One region of the Paenibacillus chartarius genome, then DNA from elsewhere that is predicted to be linked to it. Evidence: riboswitches for the same ligand, from Rfam matches in the RefSeq annotation. Region 1 holds a riboswitch; each other region holds the start of a gene.
What was found. Region 1 has a riboswitch for cyclic di-GMP ahead of ACFFK0_RS19665 (C40 family peptidase). Riboswitches for the same ligand answer to the same signal wherever they lie in the genome.

Region 1 (2,199 bases):
GACAGCACCTTTCGGGTTAGATCGGGCTCGAAGTGATTTTGAATAACAGCGTAAGTATTGATGTTTTTGGATTTGGCTGTGTTTACATCCGCTGCAGGCGTTCCGCCTGTAATCGAACCGTCTATTTCAATTTGATACGTGATGACCCCCATATCCTTGAGATAGGTTCCGAATGTTTGTAGTGAGGTCGAACTGCTTGAATTGACGTAGAAGCCCATGACGGATTGCTTGGTTAATTCGGCGTCGGCGGCGCTAACGGTCGAAGCGTATAACGAGAAAAGCACAGAAGTCAATAATGGCAGCGCGAGGATCTTTGTTCTCATCGTGATGTGGCCCCCTATGCCCATGCAATTTGGTTACTTCATGCTGCTTCCGCCGAACAGAAAGCGGTATTCCCATTGTTTTCCTTCGATTAGATCGGTACGGACGCCGCCCGATTCCGGGGAATACGTATGCAGGACCATGCCGTCTCCCAAATAAATACCTGTATGTGTAATCGTTTCCGTCGACTTGTCGATCGACGCATAATCCGACGCGCGGGATCCCTTGTAGGACATAAAGAACATCAAGTCGCCGCGCTTCAGCTGTTTCCAGTCGGTCGTTACCGGTCCGAGGCTCTTTACATATTCGCCTTGTTCGCGCGAGTCGCTTGGAATCACTTCACGTGTCGCATCCCAGCGGGCTTGCTGTAACAGGTCGGAGCAGTCGAAGGTTGCGGTGTCGAACCTCTTGGAGCCGAATTCATAAGGAACGCCGGTATACTTGAACGTTTCCGCAATGACGCTTTCGATCCGTTCGGCCAGCGGGAGCGTTACGAGAGTAACAGAGAAATCGGTAATGATATATTTGCTGCTCGAGCTGACGTAGCCGACCACGCCGGTGGAGTCGACCGCCTTGTACCAGCTGTCATTCACCTTTTCCAGTACCAGCACGTCCTCTCCGGCGCGCAGCATGCGGATGCGGGTGGCATCCGTCGAAGGACCGGTGCGGAAATTAACGCCATAGATGATTTCGGCATTGCTGATAACCGATATGTATTTCTCGTTCGTAGAGACGAAGCCGGTAACGCCTTGCGCGTCACTCACCTGATACCAATAAGGATTGACGATCTGCAGCACGGTCACGATCTCGCCTGTTTTTAAATAACGCATAACGCTGCTGGACGTGTTCGGCTGATCGCGGAAGCTGACGCCGGATACAATCTTCGCTTTGGTCGTCACTTCGCTTGCCGCATGGGCGGCAGGTGCAGCGAAGGACAGCAGCAGAACCATTACGAGCAATAAACCATTCCATTTTTTCATGTTGATACCCTCCATAGATGAAATAACCCTTTCTCTGCCGAAAGGGTTATCCTGGGACCCTCTTTCGGTAGCTGGCTGGCATCGTGAACGGTCGTCCTGCGGAAGCCCCTCTAGCTTTGCGCCGCTGGCTTTCGCCAGGTTTGCCTTTATCGCGAGATGAATGTATTGGGTTTGTGTCCTAATTATAGTTTGTAGGAGGAATTGTCGAAAATAGGAGAAATTCAGTAATTGTTGTCAGTTCTATAATGGCGGCGTTCAGACTATTGACTGCGCAATATGGATATATCTACCATGCGGGTAAGAGTCTAGAGCACTATTTATTGGCACTAACAAGCGGGGAGCGTGCTTGCGGCAGCTCCTCTTTTTACCATTTCGGAAAGTTAACATTTGCAATGCGAAATGGGCTTTCTGCCCAAGCCTAGCGGTTTCCGAAACCGTTATTTTGCTCTTTAGGGGGCGGCTTCATCGTGTAGAGGATTATGAGGGAGTTAATGTTGAGAAACAAGGTATAACCATGCAAGATGACAACGAGCGTCTCGATGGCGCCTTCAAATTCCGCTAAATTGCTGGTGAACCGAGTAACCCACAAAATAGCGCTCTCACCTACCGGTAAACTCAGCGTGCTTTGCACGAGAAGCGAATCCGGTCCCGCCGAGCATCGATCTTGATCCAATAGACAAATTTGTCGTAGCATCGTCTATATGTACATACAAGTAGGAGGGATGATATAATAGCGATATTTCCAATAAGGCTATGATGCTGACCCTCCGGGAGTGAACCATCCTATGGACAAGACGGTCCCTAAACATATTCGACTCAAGCAAGAAATTAAATCGTGGATCGACAACGGCACGCTGCGCAGCGGAGATCTGCTGCCGTCCGAGAACGATATCGCGCA
Region 2 (2,199 bases), on a different contig from region 1:
TGCGGTAGCTTTCCGCCAACGTCCGCCCGGTCAGGTCTCCGCAATGGAAAAAGCTCAAAAACCGCTCATTCGCAAACAAAATCACACCGTCCTGGTCGCAGAGCAGGATACCGTCCAATTGGGCTTCCAGCACCCGGTCGATGAGCCGGCGGTGCTCGTCGATCCGTTGTTCGGCAAGACGCTGCTCCGTAACGTCCCGAACCGATGTGAGTACCGCCTCTGTACCGTCGTAATCGATCATCGTCGAAGTAACTTCCACATAGACCGTGCCTCCGTTCTTCGATACAAGCCGGGTTTCGTCGATTTCTGTCGGAAGTCCGCTCTCCTTCAACCGCAGGATTCGATCCAACATTCGCTGGACGTCCCCAGGGTGAATGTAATCATAGATCATGCGTCCCTTTAGCGCAGCCGCCGAATCCTCGCCGACAATCGCCGCAGCAGCGGCATTGGCATACAGCATCCGAAACGCCTGATGCACGACGACCGGTTCCGGAAGAAATTCGACAACACGGCGGTAGCGTACTTCCCTGGAGTGCCGCTCGCGCTCCATCAGTCTCATGAATATATAGAAGATCAGCCCGGTCAATACGGCGACAATGGCTCCGCCCCACAGCAAAGCGCCAAGCGCGGACGGCTTCGGGCTGCAAACATACAAAACGGACAGCAGCCCGTACACGACCAGCAACTGGACTCCGAGACAAGCGCCGGCGATTCCCAAGGATGAACGTTTCATAGGTTCACGTACCTTTCGGATCTTGGATGTCATCGCTTTAATGGTACGGTTTAGTTGTTTAGAAAGTATTAGTACGGCTGGGTAATTTGACCTATAAATATCCTGTTCACCATAATTCGACAAATAGGGCATTTAGGCTCATATCCAAGAAATACTATTCGTCATATAATGACATCAACAGCCGCATAAAACCTGCTTCTACATCCCGATAATGGCAAACCTGACGAAAGTTGGGGACGCAAAGCTACAGGGGCTTCGCCGCACGATCATGCGGTATGCCAGCCAGCCGCCGAACGATTTGGAGGGACGGATCGAGGCAATCACGCGTATGGCGCAGGGTTGCCTTCATTCATGGAGAAGCGGCTACGTGCCGGTTGCCATACCCGAGGGAGGCTAACCATCATGAGAAGAAAGTCCGCATTCATCGCCGCACTTGTACTCGTCATCCTCACCGCTATGCTGCTTCCGGTTTCCGCCGCATCCGCCGCATCAACCGTTTCGACGAAGCTGAAGGCTAAATCCAGCGTTTCGTTCCGCGACAAACCTTCAACCTCCAGCACCGTTATGCGCTATCTCAAGATCGGTGAAATCGTCACTGCACTGGACATGCCGACACCGAGCTGGTATCAAGTGAAAGATGCCTCCGGCGTCATCGGCTACGTAAGCTCCGGAGCTTCGTACACGACGGTTTATTCCAATGCCAAAACATTGGCCTCCACGGCATTCCGCAGCCAGCCTTCGGCGGCCTCGACGGTCATTCGAACGCTTGCAGCCGGAACGGAGCTCGATATCAGGGAGAAAATCAATGCCGATTGGTACCGTGCCGAAGATGTGAACGGCGCTTCCGGATACGTGACAACGTCCGCAGCCGTCATCGACGCCAATTTCGAAGTGACCGGCGTTGTGCTGCCGCTGCCAGAAAGGATCGAAGCGATTATTGCCGCCGGCCAGCAGTACATGGGCACTCCTTATGAGTTCGGCTCGACTCGCTGGAACACCTCGACGTTCGACTGCTCCGACTTCACGATGACGGCGTTCTGGGACGGCGCTCGTACCGTACTGCCGTCGGATTCCGACTCGCAGGGCGACAAAATCCGTTCGATGGGCAACGACGTCTGGTCCTGGAACGAGCTGAAGCGCGGCGATCTGATGTTCTTCATGTCCTCCCGCTCCAACTACAGCGGTGTGGACAAGACGACCGAGCCGATCACGCACGTAGGCATCTACCTCGGCAACGGTCAAATTCTGCACACGTATTCCATTGCCTCCGGCGGCGTCCGCATCGATACGATCGCAGGCTCGCAGTGGGAGAAGCGCTTCCTGTTCGGCGGTTCGGCATACTAAACAATACATAATATCGGAATGGCCCTTGCAAGGCCTCGTCTTGCAGGGGCCTCTTTTGTTTTGGCAATCCGGCGAATTCGTTGTATGATAACGTGTGACAGCAGCGGACGGCCAGAGGGGGA
Region 3 (2,199 bases), on a different contig from region 1:
CTCCTGAAGCGCAGTTAGTTTTTGACAACACGGGACATATGGTAAAATGGGAGCGAAGCATTGGCGCAATAATGGAAACATCAGACGGAGGGATCGCATGAGGCTGACAGGTAAGAAAGTCTTAAGCTTGGTCGACGAGGAATTTGAAGACTTGGAGCTTTGGTATCCGGTTTACCGGGTTCGCGAGGAAGGCGCGGAGGTACACTTGGCGGGTGCGGAGAAAGGCGTAATTTATACCGGCAAATATGGTGTTCCTGCGAGGAGCGACTTTTCCTTTGATGAAGTGAACGCAGCGGACTATGACGGCTTGCTCGTACCGGGGGGCTGGGCGCCGGACAAGCTGCGGCGTTATCCGAAGGTACTGGAGCTCGTTCGGGAGATGGACCGGTCCGGCAAGCCGATCGGACAAATATGCCATGCCGGATGGGTGCTTATCTCAGCGAAGATTTTACAGGGTCGCAAAGTGACGTCAACCCCGGGGATCCGCGACGATATGGAGAATGCCGGCGCGGTGTGGTTCGACGAGGAGGTTGTCGTTGACGGACATCTTGTATCCGCACGCCGTCCGCCGGACTTGCCGCCATACGCGAAAGCGTTCTGCGACGCCTTGGCCGGCAAATGAATTCGACTCAATACGAAGCTGTAACGCGTATTTCCCCATAAAACGGAGTCTGAACAGGAGCGATGACGAGCTTATGATTGCCGCTCGGCAAGCTCCTGCTCAGCTGCTCGAGATCGGTTAAGAACGCTTCAGGTTCGTTCCAGGCTTCGCGTACGGATGCCTCGTCCAGCTGAGGCAGCACATATTGCGCAACGTGCGTAGGCAGGCCCAGCATCATATGTTGTTCGCCGTTATCCGTCCCCAGCTTCATCCAGAACAACTGCTCCGAACAAGCTGCGGCCGATAATCTCCATGTACTGCCGTCCTTGTTCGGCTTCAGCTGGTCAATGAGATATCGAACGAGTTCAGGCATAGTTGGCACGAAAGTCCCTTGCATTCTCAAAACCCCTTCTTGGAAAAAAATAAAAACTGCTCCCGAAATGAGCAGTCTCTCTCCGTATGGTCCGGAAATGCACTACAAATTTCGGCAACCCAGCCGCCTTTGCGGGCATCGGCGAACGATGCGGCCGCGTTAGGCCTGTGGCTTTGCGTCCTTGATTTTCACCAAGTTTGCCCTTTACGATTTGTATAACTTTGGAACTACTTCCATTGTACCATAAACGAGCGGTTTGGCAACGGATTTTTATGAAAATATGTGCAGCATTCAGTCACGGCAGCTCGATGCCGACACCGAATACTGCCTTTCCGCTTCGCTTAGCCGTTCATGAATTTCTTTAGCGGTCGGCAGCTTGAGCAGCTCCTCGAGCAGCTTCCGGCACTCCGCTTGATCGCTTTGCAGCAGCCTGTCCTTAACCTGAAGGATGGACTGCACCGAAATGCTCAGCTCCTCAATGCCAAGGCCAAGCCAAATTGGAAGCGCCTTGACGTCGCCGGCGAGCTCCCCGCAGACGGCGACGGGAATACCGGCGTTTTTCGCGGCCTCCACCGTCATGTTGAGCAGCCGCAGTACAGCCGGATGGAACGGCTCATACAAATGGGCAATCGTTTCGTTCATCCGATCGACTGCAAGCACATACTGGACGAGATCGTTCGTCCCGATCGAGAAGAAGGCCGCCTCTTTCGCCAAAGCATCCGCAATCATAACGGCCGCCGGAACTTCAATCGTGATCCCGACCTCCATCGCGGCATTGTAGGGAATCCCTTCAGCGGTCAGCTCCCGCTTCACCGAGTCCAGATGCGCATTCGCGGCACGCACCTCTTCCAGAGAAGCGATCATCGGATACATCATCTTGATATTGCCGTAATGGCTGGCTCTCAGTACGGCTCGCAGCTGCGTGCGGAACAGCTCCGTCCGGTCAAGCGAAATGCGAATGGCCCGATACCCGAGGAACGGGTTATCTTCTTTGGCCAGCGCCATATAATCGAGCCTCTTGTCTCCGCCGATGTCGAGCGTACGAATGATCAGCGGTTTGCCGCCCAGCTTCTCCGCCACTCGTCGGTAAACATCGAACTGTTCCTCCTCAGACGGCGCGCTGTCGCGGTCCATGTACAAAAATTCGGTGCGAAACAGGCCGACCCCGAGAGCTCCGCTGCGCAGCGCGTGTTCGACTTCCTTCTCCGTATTAATATTCGCCGCC
Region 4 (2,199 bases), on a different contig from region 1:
GCAGGACGAATTCGCCCCGCTCCAGCGCTCCAAACATGTCGGTCTCCAGCCGGAAAGCCTTGAAGCACTCCTCTTCATAATGCGGCTTGTATCGCATTACGGTATTCACGGCTTTCTTCCTGGCCCGATGCATGGCGCTTTGAGCCCGGTTCAGCAATGTACCCGCGTCCGTTCCGTCCCCGGGGTATGTGCTGATGCCGGCCGCTCCCGACAGCACCACCTCATACGGACCGATCGGAAACGTCCGATCGAGCGACCGGAAGAACAACTCCGCTGCGGCGTAGAGCTTTTGCGTATCCGCTTCCTTGCAAACGATGCTTATCGTATAATCTCCTGTCCGGCATATCAAATCTGCGTTCGGCAGCAGCTCGGCCGCGCGCTCCGCGAACAGCCGCAGCGCTTCGTCGGCAAGCGATTGCCCGAGCGTATCCGCGATCATATCCAGCGGCATGGCAACGAGGGAAACGATGGCGATGGGAGGCTGCGGCTGCTCCGCGAGATTGCAGCCGGTCCGGAAATATTCCTCCAGCATCGTCCGGTTCGGCAGCCCTGTAGCCGGGTCATGCAAAGCCATGTGACGGATCTGATCCTTCATCAGCTTCTGCTCAGTCATATCGAACGCAATGCCAGTTAACGATACGATATTTCCGTCATTGTCGAGCTCCGGAAAGACGCGGTCGTGAATCCAGCGAATTTCGCCTTGACCGCTAATAATACGGTACTCATGTACGATAGAACGACCGCTTTGCAATTGACCTTGATTGGCCATGACTGCGGCATAGTCGTCAGGGTGGATCATTTGCTGCCATAGGTCCGGCTCGGAATAAAAAGCTTGCACCGGATGACCGTATACTTTTTCCGCCCCCAGAGACAATTGCAGCAGCTTTCGGGTTCCAGGCTCTACCGACCAAATCGCCACATTCAGCGTTTCGAATATATGCTCGAGCTGAAGCTTCGATTGAATGAGCTCCTTCTTCAAAATTTGGCTCGACGTAATATCTCTCGAAATGACATGGATGCGAGGGTGCTTGTCCCCTTCGCTGTAACATAAAGACAACACGATTTGCAGCGATTTCCGCTTGTCGTTCTTCGCCATTACATCAACATCGATGGAGCGAATTTCGCCTTGCTTCGCCTGCTCGAGCGCCCGGCGAAACCGATTCCGATGCTCGGGCACGACCAAGTCGGCGAAAGGGATTTGCAGCAGTTCTTCGCATGTATACGAAACGAGCTTGGACAAGGCCGCGTTCTGCTCCTCCACCATGCCCTGCTCGTTCAAGATGAATAACGGATACGGGAAACCCGTAAGCCATTTTTCGTGCAATAACCACGTTCTCATGCTGCCGCCCTCCAAGAAGAAATAAAAAAACCGATGATCATTCGGCAGCTGGCTGGCATCGCGGACATCCGCCTTAGCCCCTGTAGCTTTGCGTCTCAAGCTTTCGCCTGGTTTGCTCTTATCGCGATTCGGTTATCATGGTTTGCTTGTACATATTCAACACAGATCGGCTTTCTCCTTCCGTGCATGAAAAATCTTCGGGGCGGCTACGCTAACGTTATTCCATAATGAACAGGCAGGTGTAACGATGAAGCAATCCGAGCAATCGTCCAACCGCAGCCAAGAAAATCAAGCACTTCCTCCCGAATTTGAATTGCCGCATAAGTTGAACGATTCGGAGGCAGGCAAAGGCTGGACGGCCTTTGCCGATCAAGAGGAATATGTAGACGAGCCGTAAGTGCAGTCTGCCGCACTTGAAGTTACGAAAAGAACCTTCGCCTCCCTTCTTAAAAGGGAACGAAGGTTCTTTTCCATGTTTCATTTATGCATATACAAGCTCCCCATCTCGGACAGCCTCTTGCGCGGGCGCTGCTGCAGCGGCAGATCCCGCCATCCGCTTCGTTTGCGAGTCCGTCACATAGTCGCATAAATATTTGACAAATGCCTCGTCCCGGGCCAGCCATGCCGCATAATGGCGCTTCACATGGCGCTCGGCCGCCGCGAATGTCGGGAACGACAGCTCGAGCCTTTCCCCGTTCTCCTCGATGTGCCATTCCCCTCCCGATTGATAAATCCACAGCCGGTCGTCCTGGCGGTTGACATAGAGACTGCCATGCACATTGTCCTTCACGTTGTACGTATTGCGGAAAGCGTCGGGCTGCATCGGCTCGATCGCGAACGGCTCGGCGACATAGATGCGG

Region 2: another riboswitch for cyclic di-GMP. It lies ahead of ACFFK0_RS04055 (C40 family peptidase); the one in region 1 lies ahead of ACFFK0_RS19665 (C40 family peptidase).
Region 3: another riboswitch for cyclic di-GMP. It lies ahead of ACFFK0_RS12065 (hypothetical protein); the one in region 1 lies ahead of ACFFK0_RS19665 (C40 family peptidase).
Region 4: another riboswitch for cyclic di-GMP. It lies ahead of ACFFK0_RS20320 (EAL domain-containing protein); the one in region 1 lies ahead of ACFFK0_RS19665 (C40 family peptidase).

What each region holds. Positions count from the first base shown of each region.
Region 1 is NZ_JBHLWN010000076.1:101,975-104,173, reverse strand. It holds gene ACFFK0_RS19670 (glycosyl hydrolase family 18 protein) at 1-323, opposite strand, end outside; gene ACFFK0_RS19665 (C40 family peptidase) at 357-1,301, opposite strand; cyclic di-GMP riboswitch class I at 1,365-1,456, opposite strand; gene ACFFK0_RS19660 (GntR family transcriptional regulator) at 2,087-2,199, shown strand, end outside.
Region 2 is NZ_JBHLWN010000021.1:53,180-55,378, forward strand. It holds gene ACFFK0_RS04050 (ATP-binding protein) at 1-733, opposite strand, end outside; cyclic di-GMP riboswitch class I at 937-1,027, shown strand; gene ACFFK0_RS04055 (C40 family peptidase) at 1,136-2,077, shown strand.
Region 3 is NZ_JBHLWN010000046.1:93,936-96,134, reverse strand. It holds gene ACFFK0_RS12070 (type 1 glutamine amidotransferase domain-containing protein) at 98-622, shown strand; gene ACFFK0_RS12065 (hypothetical protein) at 630-998, opposite strand; cyclic di-GMP riboswitch class I at 1,085-1,186, opposite strand; gene ptsP (phosphoenolpyruvate--protein phosphotransferase) at 1,266-2,199, opposite strand, start outside.
Region 4 is NZ_JBHLWN010000077.1:127,714-129,912, forward strand. It holds gene ACFFK0_RS20320 (EAL domain-containing protein) at 1-1,339, opposite strand, end outside; cyclic di-GMP riboswitch class I at 1,380-1,466, opposite strand; gene ACFFK0_RS20325 (hypothetical protein) at 1,587-1,736, shown strand; gene ACFFK0_RS20330 (DHH family phosphoesterase) at 1,821-2,199, opposite strand, start outside.